DNA from 3 places in the Arthrobacter oryzae genome. Region 1 is predicted to be linked to each of the others. Evidence: riboswitches for the same ligand, from Rfam matches in the RefSeq annotation. Region 1 holds a riboswitch; each other region holds the start of a gene.
The links. A riboswitch is a leader RNA that binds a small molecule or an ion and turns the genes downstream of it on or off. The one in region 1 is predicted to bind cyclic di-AMP.

Region 1 (4,251 bases):
TGGTAACCTCGGCGCGGTGCCGTGCGATGGCACGAGTAGTCATTATTTCTCTCTTTCGTTTTCCTCAGACTGCATGGCAGGCCGCGGCTTTTGGACGCTCCGGCATCTTGGGGGTAAGCCGGAACGGCCCGAACAGGGTTTTTAGCGAAGGACGCGCGCTTCACTGAAGGGAAGCACGTGTTTTAGCGCAGTGTGATTTAGCGCATGGTGTAGTACGCGGACGTGCCCGTGGCGGACACAGCGTGCAGGAGGGTGCCCTGCGACGGGTTCAACGCGCTGATCATCATGCCGTTGCCGACGTAGATGCCAACGTGTGCGCCGCCGTTTTGCATGACAAGATCGCCCGGCGCCGGGGTGGCGGTGGGCGTCATGGCAGTCCATGCGTTGGTGCGGGGGATGCTGATGCCGGCCTGGGCGTAGACCCACTGGGTGAAGCCTGAGCAGTCCCAGCCGCTGGGAGTGGTGCCGCCCCAGACGTAGGCACTGCCAATGCCGGTGTAGGCGATGGCAGCGAGGCCCGATGCTGCTGCAGACGAAGCGGCGTCGGCAAGCTTGCCTGCCTTGCCTTCTGCGTCGGCCTCAGTGGACGTTTCGCTGGCATCTGTACCGGTGGACTGTGCCCGGACGGTTTCAACCTTGGGCGCTGCCTTCGTGGTCACTGCCGGACGCTCGAAGGAAACAGTCGCTGTCGGTTCCGCGGTGACGGTCAGCTGGGCCGACTGTGAGCCGGACTCCGTGGAAGCGGAAACACCCAGGTTGGTGTCGGCGGCGTTCGCCGGCATTCCAACGCTGAGGATCAATCCGGACGCGGCTGCAATGACAGCCGCCTGGCGACCTACGGTTCCGGCGTTGGCAGTAACAGCCCGGGACACGGAGTTCAACGGGTTCGTTCGAACCGTTTGCGCACGGTGGCGCGCAGAATTGTGACGTGTAGACACGAAGGTAGCCTCTCCCAATGCCTACGAGGTGAGCTGTCGGATTCGGATGGGAGTCACCCGGCCGCTCGGCTTCCTGGGAAGCGTTGCGACTTAACCCCAAGGTCTTCTTGCGAAGACCAAAATTGGTTCCCCCGCCTCTGCCAGACGATGTCATGCGAACGGACCTTGAGCGGTGGCAGAGTTAGGCAATCCACTCAAGAGCGCCAACTTCGGAAAAGTTGGCGTGCTCTAAACGGTACAGGAATTAATAACGAATGTCACATTCAGGTCACGGCATGTCACAGGAATGCGAGAGCGGTCCATCGCTTGGATCAGAGCCAGCCGGTGGGGTCGACGACTTCGCCGTTGACCATGACCTCGAAATGGAGGTGGCAGCCGGTGGAGGCGCCGGTGGTCCCGCTGAGCGCCACGAGGTCGCCACGGCCCACTTTCTGCCCCACCTGGACGTTGGAGGACGAAAGGTGGTTGTACGTGGTTTCCAGGCCGTTGCCGTGATCAATCACCACGCGGTTTCCGCCGCCATAGGGGTGCCAGCCCGAGAAGGTCACTGTTCCGCTGGCGGCAGCGAGGACGCTCGTACCGCACTGGGCGGCATAGTCCTGGCCGCGGTGGAACTCACCGGCGCCGCCCGTGATGGGGCTGACCCGGAAGCCGAACGGTGAGGCCGAAATCATTTGTTCCAACGGAGCACCGAGGCTGCCGGCGGAGGCCGCACGGGTGATGGTCCCTGCCGACTGCGCGCTCAGTAGCTGCTTGAGCTTGCCGTCCGGATCACCCTTGGTGGCAACGTACGTGCGGTTGAAGTCGATTTTGGCACCTGCAGCAGCGGACACTTCCGGCTGTGGCGCAGCTGACGCAGCGGCGGCAGCGTTCCCCGTGTCCGCTGTGGACATCGCGGGGCCGGTGGACGGGACGGTCACAGTGAGGACGAGCCCGGTGGCCGCGAGGGCAATGCCCGCCTTCTGGCCCACACCGCTCGCCGAAGCGAAGGCCGTTACCTGGCTGAACAGGCTGCGGCGCCGGCGTGCATCACGATGCGCATCGCGCGGCCTGACCGTCATAACGGCTTCGGCCACTGGGTACTCCGAAGCGGGACCGGTCGCCCTGCGGCGGCCCCTGACGGTCTGCGTGGTCAAAAATTATCCTCTCTGGATAGCCTGCGAAGTTAGCTGTCGGATTCGGGTCAGAGAGATCAAAGACCCGGTCCGCCACTGCAAGGCATCCGACACAGGGGTATCCCTAAGGAATCCTTCGTCGGAGATGGCTTGCCGCTGACGGACTTCACCCCAAGGCCGTTTTTCAACGGCCGGTTGTGGTTCCCCCGCCTCTGCCAGGAGGTGTTTCGTACGCTGATCCGCTGGCAGAGCTCGGCTTCGGATCAGGTAACGCTTTAGTATCGGCGCTAGTCCACAACTATAGGTGATTAATCAGCGCGGTAATAATTCCGTTATCTGCGTCTCAGGCAGTTGTAGGTGGTCCTACGAGGTGCGCGGTCAGCTGACCGTAACAAATACGTGGGCCGCGACTTCGGGCGGCAGCTCAAGGGCCCCCTCGATCTCGGGTACACGCACCGAGATGTACTCCCCCACGCGTTCCAGGGCGAGGGACGCCCCCGGCCGGATCCCGCCTTCATCAAGCTGGACGAGCAGCTCGGGTTCAACCTGGATGGGTTCGGCCAGCCTGCTCACGGTGACGCGCGAGTCGGCCCCGTACCCGGTCATGGCGTCAAGGAGGTTCACCACGCCGTCGGTGAACGCGGGCGACGGTTCGCCGCCAAGCGCAGCCAGCCCGGGAATGGGATTGCCGTAGGGGGAAACCGTGGGGTGGTCCAGGAGTTCGAAGATGCGCCGTTCCACCCGTTCGCTCATGACGTGTTCCCACCGGCACGCTTCGTCGTGGACGTACGCCCAGTCGAGCCCGATCACGTCGGCCAGGAGCCGCTCAGCGAGGCGGTGCTTGCGCATGACTTCAGTGGCCCGTTTCCGGCCCGTTTCCGTAAGCTCAAGGTGCCGGTCGCCCGAAACAACCACCAGCCCGTCACGCTCCATCCGGCCGATGGTCTGCGAAACGGTGGGCCCGGAGTGGCGCAGCCGTTCGGCGATCCGGGCGCGGAGAGCCACGATGTTCTCTTCCTCAAGCTCCAAGATTGTCCGAAGATACATCTCCGTGGTGTCGATCAGATCCGTCATCCAGCTCAGCTCCTCGAGCACAGTCCTTGCGTCAGGGACAAGCTTAACCTATTTTGAATTACTCCGGATAATCTTCCGGCTGCCTCACCGTCAGCCGCCCCGTGAACTGCCGCATCAGTGTGCCGCGCCTCCGGGACCGGACCATGTCTCAGTGACTGGACTATGACGGATGCCGTTCCCTCCCGCGCAGGCGCGTCAGGCAGAATATAGGGGATTCCACCTGCAGTACCCCGTGCACTGCCGGGCCCCTCCGCGTCCATGCCGAAAAATTGGAGCCACTGTGAGCGACACCAGCATCACTATCCCCGCCAACCTCCTGCCGAAGGACGGGCGGTTCGGCGCCGGGCCTTCAAAGGTCCGCCCCGAGCAGATCGAGGCCCTGTCTGCCGCGTCTGCCACGCTCCTGGGAACATCGCACCGCCAGGCGCCGGTCAAGAACCTTGTGGGGTCCGTCCGCAACGGCCTCAGCGAATTCTTCCGCGCCCCGGAAGGCTACGAAGTCATCCTCGGCGTGGGCGGTTCAACCGCGTTCTGGGACATTGCGGCGTTCGGACTCGTGGAAAGCAAGGCACAGCACCTCTCCTTCGGCGAGTTTGGCTCCAAGTTCGCCTCTGCCACCAACAAGGCTCCGTTCCTGGATGCGTCCTCGATCATCAAGGCTGAGCCGGGGACCAGGCCCGACGCCGTGGCGGAAGCCGGCGTTGACGTCTACGCGTGGCCGCAGAATGAGACATCCACGGGCGTGGCCGCCCCCGTCAAGCGGGTTGCGGGTGCGGACGAAGGCTCGCTCGTCCTGGTGGATGCCACCTCTGCTGCCGGCGGCCTCGACGTCGACGTGTCTGAAGCAGACGTGTACTACTTTGCCCCGCAGAAGAACTTCGCCTCCGACGGCGGCCTGTGGCTGGGCCTCTTCTCCCCCGCAGCCCTCGAGCGTGCCGCGCAGATCAAAGCCAGCGGCCGGTGGATCCCCGATTTCCTGGACCTGCAGACGGCCATCGACAATTCCCGGCTCAACCAGACCTACAACACCCCGGCGCTGGCCACCCTGGTGACCCTGGACGCGCAGGTCCAGTGGCTGAACGCCAGCGGCGGCCTTGATTTTGCCGCTGCACGCACCGCCGATT
Region 2 (4,251 bases), 160 kb from region 1:
ACCCGGCCGATGCTGTGGTTTTTGAGGACGCTCCCGCAGGGATTGCCGCCGGACTTGCCGCCGGGATCCGGACCGTTGCCATCGGGACCAACACCGGTCCGTTGCCGGACGGCGTTCTGCACCTGCCCGATTACTCCGCGGTGTCCGTGGCAGTGGACGTGGACGACGCCGGAGCCAGGGCGATCCGCTTCCGGTTCTGACGGCTAAACGGCTCTTCGGTGGTCCGGCTCTGCTTGGTCAAGTACTCTCAGGAGGGACGGATGACTCTATCTTGGGGGGATAGGATGACCGAGATTCCAATTGACGGCGCCCGGGGCACCGTGGAACTGCGACACGGCGTTTTACATGTGCGGTGGATTCCAGACCTGGCCATCTGCGAGGAAGCGGCTGTGGCCGTCATGTCGGCCGTCAACGAGCTGAGCCGCGGGCGTTCGTTTCCGATGCTGGTGGACATGGCTGCGACGGCGTCCATGAGCCGCGGTGCCCGGCGTGTTTTTGCCCGTCCCAGTTCGGTGGCAAAGGTGGCGCTCCTCGGAGCATCCCCGGTGGACCGCACAATCGCCAACTTCTTCCTCGGTATTCACGCTCCTGCGGCTCCGACGCGGTACTTCACCTGTGCGAAGGAAGCCATGGGTTGGCTTAAGGAGGCTTAGGCGCTAAAACCAGCGATGGTGTTCACCGGGCCAGTCCCGAGCGAAGCGCTGCTACGGGAATGCGGCCGCCGGCCAGGTTCCGGGTGAGGCGGACGATGCCGCGCAGGTCGGCGAGGGCCGTCTGCACGAGATCCACGCCGGCGTCGGCAGCGCTTGCCCAGTCCACAGGGACCTCGTGCACACGGAGTCCGCATCGTTCGGCAAGGACAAGGAGTTCGGTGTCGAAGAACCACTCATCGTCCGCAGTGTAGGGAAGAATGTGCCGGCCAAGATCTGCGCGGATGGCCTTGAAACCGCATTGCGCATCGCTGAAACGTGCTCCCATCAGCACATACAGGAGAAGGTTGTAGCTGCGGGAAATGAACGCCCGCCAGCGTCCGCGGACCACCCGGGACGTCCGCGCCAGCCGGGTTCCAGCCGCCACATCCGAATGTCCGGAAAGCAGCGGAGCCACCAGCGGAGCGAGCGCGGCGAGGTCGGTGGAAAGATTCACGTCCATGTAGGCCAGCACGGGGGAAGGCGAGTCCAGCCACACAGTGCGCAGGGCGTTTCCCCGGCCCCTGGCGGACAGCCGGACAACCGCGACTTCACGGAGTTCCCGAGCCACACGCTCGGCGGCTTGGAGGGTGCCGTCGGTGCTGGCATTGTCCGCCACGGTAATCCGGAAGGGGTACGGAAAAGTGGCGAGCAGGTAGGCGTGCAGCCGCCTCAACGACGGCTCCACATCCTGTTGCTCGTTGAACACCGGGATGACCACATCCAGGACCGGGATGTCGGTTCCTGCTGCTGCCATGGCCCGTGTGTCAACAGGGGAACGGCGGATGGATCCCGGTCCGGGAAGCATCGGTGCCCTTTCGTGCGAGGCATCGACGGCGGCCCGCGGGTGCGGGCGCGGCAGGGTTCCCGTGGCCTGGTGTGTGAGCGTCATGGTTCAACAATGGGGCCGCTGCATTTGAAGGATTTAGGCCAAAGCTGTGCACCTGCTGTGGAGTTGCCGGAGGCCCCGAATCCGCATGGATTCGAGGCCTCCGGTAAAACGGGACAAGCCGGCTGGCTTAGTACCAGTTGTTGGCGTAGTGGAAGTTCAGGGCATCGCAGGGGGAACCGTACCGTTCCTTAACGTAGTTCAGGCCCCAGTTGATCTGCGTGCGGAAGTTGGTGCGGTAGTCCGCTCCGGCACTGGCCATCTTTTCGGCCGGCAGGGACTGGACAACGCCGTACGCGCCGCTGCTGGGATTGGTCGCCGTGGTCTTCCAGTCGGATTCCTTGGTCCACAGCGTGACCAGGCACTGCATCTGGTCGGCAGCCCAGCCGTAGCTTCCGAGCTGCGAAGCGGCATATGCCTGGGCCGCCGCGGGGTCGTCAACTGCAACGGGCGGTGCAGGGGCAGGGGCAGGCGCGGGTTCGGGAGCCGGTGCAGGGGCAGGCGCAGGTGCGGCTGCCTCCGGTGCGGCCTCAGGAGCCTCCTGCTCTGCCGTCTTTTCCTCTGACGATTGCGGAGTCACGCTGACGGAGGCCGGGGCTGGCATGGCGGATACCAGGATTTTTTCGAATGCGAGCTTCGACTCGATATCGGCCGAGGTTGATGCGCTTTCAGCACCTGAGGCCGATGTTGAGGGCGCTGTGGGCTCGGAAGCCTGGCCGGCGGCGCCGACACCAATCAGCACGGCGCAGGCCGTGGCCACTACTGCGGCCCGGCGGCCGGACCCCTGCAGGCCGGCGGTGAACCGGGACGGCGGGGATGCCTTGGTAGCCGGTTCGGCGCGGTGGCGTGACCGTGCCGCAGGCGCTGCAGCGTTGGCGGAGTTTGTATCAGGGCATACTTCTGGCGTGGATTCAGTCATGGTTGCCTCTCGATGCCGGCGGAGTTAGCTGTCGGGTTCGGATGAGGTCACACCCGGCCGCACGGAACTTCACGTGTCGGCTTCACCCCAAGGGCTGCTGCTGCAGCATGCCCGGAGACCTGGGTCCCCCGCCTCTGCCTGATCATGAGGAAATCCGGGTAGCGGCAGAGTTTGGCGTCCATCCGGATATGCGGCCCGAACGATGGCCGCACCCTAAAAACCGTACAGGAGATCGGCGCTTAAGTCACATTTCGGTAACGAGGATCACGTGTGCGGCGCGTTGACTTGCGCTGGAACTGACTGCGCAGCGCTGCCGGCGCGGGGCTAGGCTGCCGCAGGTTCGCCAGGGAGGCGCAACGCGAATTCCGTACGGCCCGGGCGGGAGTTCACCTCCACGGTGCCGCCGTGTGCCTCCACGATCGACTGCACAATCGACAGTCCAAGTCCGCTGGTTCCCTCGGCGGCCGCGGCCCCGCCAACACCAGGTGCCGATGCGGCTCCGGCCGGGCTGGTGCGCGCGGCGTCCGCCCGGGCAAACCTGGCGAAGACCCGGTCCACGAATTCCGGCGGGATCCCCGCCCCGTTATCCGTCACGGTCAGCACGGCACTGCCGTCGGCCGACCTCATCACCCCGGTGACCACCGTGGTTCCAGGGTCCGTGTGCTTGCGGGCGTTGGATAGGAGGTTGGCCAGCACCTGATGCAGCTGTTTGGCGTCCCCGCGGACCACCACGGGCTCATCGGGCAGTTCGAGCTGCCAGATGCGGTCCGGTGCCATGACCTTCTCGTCGCTGACAGTTTCCACCGCCAGCTGCGTCAGGTCCACATCGCTGATCTTGAGCGGCTGGCCTTCATCCAGCCGGGCCAGGAGCAGGAGGTCCTCCACCAGTGTGGTCATCCGTTCGGACTGGCTCTGCACCCTGGCGAGGGACTTCTTGCCGTCCGGGGTGAAGTCCTCGGTCATCCGCATGAGTTCCGTGTAGCCGCGGATGGCGGTGAGCGGCGTGCGCAGTTCGTGCGATGCGTCGGCCACGAACTGGCGCACCTTGGTCTCGCTCTGCTGCCGTGCCTCCAGGGCTTTGGCGACGTTGTCCAGCATGAGGTTCAGCGCGTGGCCCACGCTGCCCACTTCAGTTCCGGGATGGGCGTTCGACGGCGGCACGCGCACCGCAAGTGCCACCTCGCCGGCGTCGAGCGGCAGCTGGGAAACCTGCGTGGCCACTTCGGACAGCTGTTCGAGCGGTTTCATGGTCCGGCGGATCAGCACCGTTCCTGCCATGCCGATCAGGACCAGCCCGCCGAGGGAAACGAACACAAAGGTCCACACCAGTGAGCTGAGCGTGTTCTGCTTTTCGGCGAGGGGGAGGCCGGTGACGATCACATCTCCATACGGGGCTTCCACCGCCACCAGGCGGTAGGACCCGGTGGACAGGGTCCGGTCAACGGGCACTCCGTCGTGTTCGAGCGCCAACAGGACCTGGTCATCCGCGGGGGACAGGGATGCGCGGGTAGCGTCACTGGCCAGGAAGCCGGAACTGCTGACGTTCCCGTCATCGATGCGGGCGAACAGGGTGCCGATCCCCTGGCCCCGTGCATCCAGGGGATCGGGCCTGTTGCTGGGGTTGCCCTGCGGCGGACGGCCGAAATCACTGGACCGCCGGGATGCCTCCGTGAGCTGCTTGTCCAGCTGCTGCGTCAGGAACGAATCCATGGAGGCGTAGCTGAAGAGACCCACCGCCCCGCAAATGGCAACAA
Region 3 (4,251 bases), 1.7 Mb from region 1:
CGGCTGGGCGAACGGCATCAGTACTATGGCGCGTCAGTGGGTGCGGTGCGGGGAACCATCCGCGACATGCTGCGCCGCCACCGTGGCCTCGGACATGATGACATCACTGCCCTCAGCACGGAGCTCTGGTCGGTCCCCGTGTTCGAACGGCGCCTGGCCGCGGTGGTGCTGCTGCAGTCCCGGGTGGCCGTTCTCAACAACTCCGACCTCACGCGGATCGAGGGCTTTGTGCGGGAGGCGCAGCTGGGTGAGCTGGTGGACCCGCTGGCCGCCGACGTCGTCCGTCCCCTCATCGCAGCGCTCGAAGGGCCGGCGGGCACGCGGGCTGACGTTGTGCTGGACCGCTGGGCGCGGGATCCTGATCCGTGGCTGAGGCGGGCTGCCGCACTCTCGCGGCAGGCAGGGCCTCAGCCGCCGGCGCGCCGCTCCACCACCGCGTAAGCCCTGCCTTCCAGGAACTCCCAGTCGGTGACCACCATGAATCCCAGGGCGCTGACACGCTCGTTGAGGACCAGGACATCAAAGCCGCCGTCCCGCGGTTCCGCGTCCCACGTCGCCACATGGAGCTCCTTGCCCTCGAGGACCAGGAGCTCCGTGTTGACGTCGAAATCCTCCTGCGGCTGCTCGCTCAGCTGGCAGATGGCCACGCAGTAGTTATGCATCTACGGAGTCCGCTTCATCCTGTGTACCTAGTCTGGAAAAGCGGTCTTGTAGCGGTAAAGGAATGCGGCCACCTGATCCCGGTTCACGGGCAATCCCGGCCGGAAGGTCCTGGTGCCGTCCGGTTCCGCCCAGCCGTAGGAGATTCCCTGGGATGACATCCATGCGACCTCGGTGTAAAAGGCGTTTTGCGTTGAGATATCCGTAAACGGAGGCGCTGTTGGTGTGTAGGCGGGGTTTCCGGCGAAACGGTAAATAAAGGCCGCGACCTGGTCCCGGTTGACGGCCACTGTTGGCCTGAAGGTCCTGGTGCCGTTGGCTTCGGCCCAGCCGTTGGTGATTCCCTGGGAGGCGAGCCACAGGATCTCCTTGTAGAAGGGGGTCTCCGGCGTGACATCCGCAAACGGGGAACCTGCCGGCGTATAGGCAGGGCTCCCGGCCAGCCGATAGAAGAACGCCGCCATCATGTCTCTGCTGGCGGCAACTCCGGGACGGAACGTGCGGGTACCGTCACTTTCGTACCAGCCGTTGCTGATTCCCTGGTTGGCCATCCAGCTGACCTCTGTGTAGAGCTGCGAGCCGGGCGGGACGTCAACGAAAGAGATTGGCGACGGCGAGGGTGAGGGGGATGGGGATGGGGACGGTGAGGGGGATGGAGACGGGGACGGTGACGGCGGCGGCGGGGACGTCACGGGGGACTGGCCCATGGCTTGCGCCACTGTCCGGACCGACGTCGTACCGTTTGCCGTACGCGCAGCCAGCCACGTGACGAAGGATTCGAACACAGCCGGACTGATGGACAGGGACGGGTCCGTGCCGTTGGCAATTTCGTGGAAGGTTAGCTGCAGCCAGCCGCCCGTGGTCTCCGCGTTGGTGACCGTGTTTTGCAGGTCTGCCAGGCTCCAGGTGCTGGCCACCTGGTCCGGCGCCCTGGTCACCATGGGATTCTGCGGAGGCAGCGTTTCCGCAACGGGGCAGGAGGCGCAGCTGGCCGGGGACCGCAGGTCGCCGAGGCCCCTGGAACTGGTGTATCCGCAGTCGCGGACGGCTGATTGGGCGGTCGCATTCTCCGCCGCAAACGGATACGCAAAGCTGGTGACGTTGAAGCCCCAATCTTGCAACGTCGATTTGCTGTTACACGCCTCCGCGCGGGCGGCTGCAGCGCTGAGTGTTGTCATATCCGGGTGGGTCACGCTGTGGCCCGCGATCTCGTTGCCGTCGGCGGCGAAGGCCTGCAGGTTCGCCTGGGTGAGGAATCCGGACGAACCGATGAAGGAGGTAGTGATAAAGAACGTCCCCACCAGCCCGTGGGCTTTCAGGACCTGCTCGGCGGCGAGCTGGCTGCCGAGGCCGTCGTCGAATGTCAGGCTGACAATGGTTGGTTCCGCAGCCCGTGACGTGCCGGCCACACCCACCACGGTACCCGCGGCGAGCAGGAGCGCGCCCAGGACCGCCGTCCAGCGCCGGCCGCGCCAGCCTCCGGGAGAGGCTTCCGGGGGATCAGCCACATGGCGCGGATAATTGCGGACAGGGCGATTCGACCAACGCATGATGCCTCCAAGCGTGTGAGTCCCCCCGCAAGAACATGCACGTAGACTACGCCTCACCGCACCCGGGGAAAACACTCGACTTTGACGGACGGAACACCCGAGTACACCGCCGCTGCCTGCAGGGGCGGCCGGGCGCCGCGCCGGGCTGTGCTGTTACCTGAATGTGACATGCGGTGCGCCGCCCGCGTACGGTGGAACGGTGCCTGTTGTCCCAGATACCGGCACTCCCGGGCGGATTGCCTAACCCTGCCGCAGCCCGGGATCCAATCGAAAACCATTCGGCAGGGACGGGGAAACCACTTTTGACCTGACTTTGTGCAGGTCTTCGGGGTGAAGCCGCACGCTTCCGCAACGCGGAATGCCACTGCGGCCGGGTGTCTCCCATCCGAATCCGACAGCTAACCTCGCAGGCATCGGGAGAGGTCACTTCATGTCTTCACGCAATCTGCCCGACCATCACCGGTCCACCGCGCCCGCCGGGCGCCCGGGGTCCACACCTGCCGGAGGGAGGATCCGCGCGGGACGCCGGGCTGCGGTCCTGGCGGCCGCTTCGGGCCTGGTCCTTTCCGGCACCGGGGCTGCCCAGGCGGCCGATGCCCCCGCGGAACGAGACACCGCTCCGGCCTCCGCCCTGGATGCCACGGCCCAGGTGGGCGCCCCGCTCAGCGCTGACTCGCATGTCAGGATCAGCTTCGAGCGGCCTGATGTCAGCACCACGCCCGCTCCGGTGGAGGCGCCGGTCGAAGAGGCCGCTCCGGTGGAGGTGGCTGCTCCGGCGGAGGCCACTCCCGCGCCGGCCGCCCCGGCCCCTGCTGCGCCAGCGGTTTCCGTCCAGGTCCAGGCGGCGGCACCCGCCCCTGCGCCGGCGCCTGCTGCCGGCGGTGTCAATGCCGCCATGGTTTCCGCTGCGTACGCGCAGCTGGGAATCACCCAGGACTGCACCGCAATGGTGGAAAAGGCCCTCGGCTCAGCGGGCATTCCCGTGGGCGACCTGGCCCCGATGCAGTTCATGAACTACGGCTCGGTAGTGGGCGAACCGCAGCCCGGCGACATGGTGGTGCAATCCGGCCATGTGGGCATTTACATTGGCGACGGCCAGGTGATCAGCGGCGGAATGAACGGCGTCAACGCCACGGTCAAGCACCCGCTGTCCTGGCTCACGGCCACCGGCGGCGTGACGTTCGTCCGCGCCGGAGCCTAGCCTTCAGGCCCTGCCGGTCGGCCGGCGATCAGCTGCCTTGGGGGCAGCAGGTCGCCGGCCTTCCGCGTGGCCGCCGGCTCGCTGTGAAGCTGCCCGGCGCTTCACGGCAGGTTGCCTCACGGCGGGGATATGGCGAGCTGAGCCGTGCTCTCGCCTTGTACGAATTTGATGCGAAGGAGGGCTTCGCGCGTATCCGCCGGAAGAATGAAGCGTACGTCGCCCGATTTGCTTGAATCGCCTGCCACGAGCTCGTTCAGGCCGGAATCGGGGGAATGGCTGATTCCGTCCGCATTCAGCCTGAACGTAGAGTCCCAGAAGTTGATGTCATACCGGCCGTGGTTGGTGCACCTGAGTGCCACCGTCAGCGCGACCTGGCCGGAGACGTCGGGACGCACGCCGGCTCCGAGAATCTCATACTCGACGTCGCCCGCCCTGAACTTCCGCTCGGCCGGCAAGGCTACCGTCCATCCTGCACCGTCGCCGGTGGCGGATGGGACGCCGGTCGGCCGGACGGTGCTGCCCGGCTGTGCTGCGCCCGCAGTAGTTGAGGAAGCGCTCGCCGTCGAAGCGGCGGGCCGGCCGGCGTCGAACAATCCGAGTTGCCCCAGCCCAAGCAGCAGCCCCGTGACAGCTGTAATCACGGCCGCGGCGGCAGTCAGCAGACCGGGCAGCGTAGCCCACCAGCTGGTGGGTTTCTCATCCGCCATAGCAGTTCCCCCTCAGTCCCAGGGGCAGGGACATCAGTACTCTTCCCATATTCCTGCCAAGCGCGCACAAGCACCAGATGCCACGGGATGCCCCTCAGAGCGCCGATCGGTGCCGCGGCCTTCGCCGGCCCGA

Region 2: another riboswitch for cyclic di-AMP. It lies ahead of Q8Z05_RS11235 (hypothetical protein); the one in region 1 lies ahead of Q8Z05_RS11945 (M23 family metallopeptidase).
Region 3: another riboswitch for cyclic di-AMP. It lies ahead of Q8Z05_RS19835 (NlpC/P60 family protein); the one in region 1 lies ahead of Q8Z05_RS11945 (M23 family metallopeptidase).

What each region holds. Positions count from the first base shown of each region.
Region 1 covers NZ_CP132204.1:2,588,985-2,593,235, reverse strand. Annotated here, with positions in the region: gene Q8Z05_RS11955 (NlpC/P60 family protein) at 1-43, opposite strand, end outside; gene Q8Z05_RS11950 (C40 family peptidase) at 198-872, opposite strand; cyclic di-AMP (ydaO/yuaA leader) riboswitch at 943-1,101, opposite strand; gene Q8Z05_RS11945 (M23 family metallopeptidase) at 1,250-2,074, opposite strand; cyclic di-AMP (ydaO/yuaA leader) riboswitch at 2,078-2,290, opposite strand; gene Q8Z05_RS11940 (metal-dependent transcriptional regulator) at 2,432-3,127, opposite strand; gene serC (phosphoserine transaminase) at 3,408-4,251, shown strand, end outside.
Region 2 covers NZ_CP132204.1:2,429,081-2,433,331, forward strand. Annotated here, with positions in the region: gene Q8Z05_RS11220 (HAD-IA family hydrolase) at 1-200, shown strand, start outside; gene Q8Z05_RS11225 (DUF7793 family protein) at 285-653, shown strand; gene Q8Z05_RS11230 (glycosyltransferase) at 676-1,581, opposite strand; gene Q8Z05_RS11235 (hypothetical protein) at 1,709-2,497, opposite strand; cyclic di-AMP (ydaO/yuaA leader) riboswitch at 2,497-2,674, opposite strand; gene Q8Z05_RS11240 (HAMP domain-containing sensor histidine kinase) at 2,822-4,251, opposite strand, start outside.
Region 3 covers NZ_CP132204.1:4,314,093-4,318,343, reverse strand. Annotated here, with positions in the region: gene Q8Z05_RS19850 (DNA alkylation repair protein) at 1-441, shown strand, start outside; gene Q8Z05_RS19845 (hypothetical protein) at 408-662, opposite strand; gene Q8Z05_RS19840 (polysaccharide deacetylase family protein) at 690-2,210, opposite strand; cyclic di-AMP (ydaO/yuaA leader) riboswitch at 2,448-2,637, shown strand; gene Q8Z05_RS19835 (NlpC/P60 family protein) at 2,641-3,411, shown strand; gene Q8Z05_RS19830 (hypothetical protein) at 3,528-4,118, opposite strand.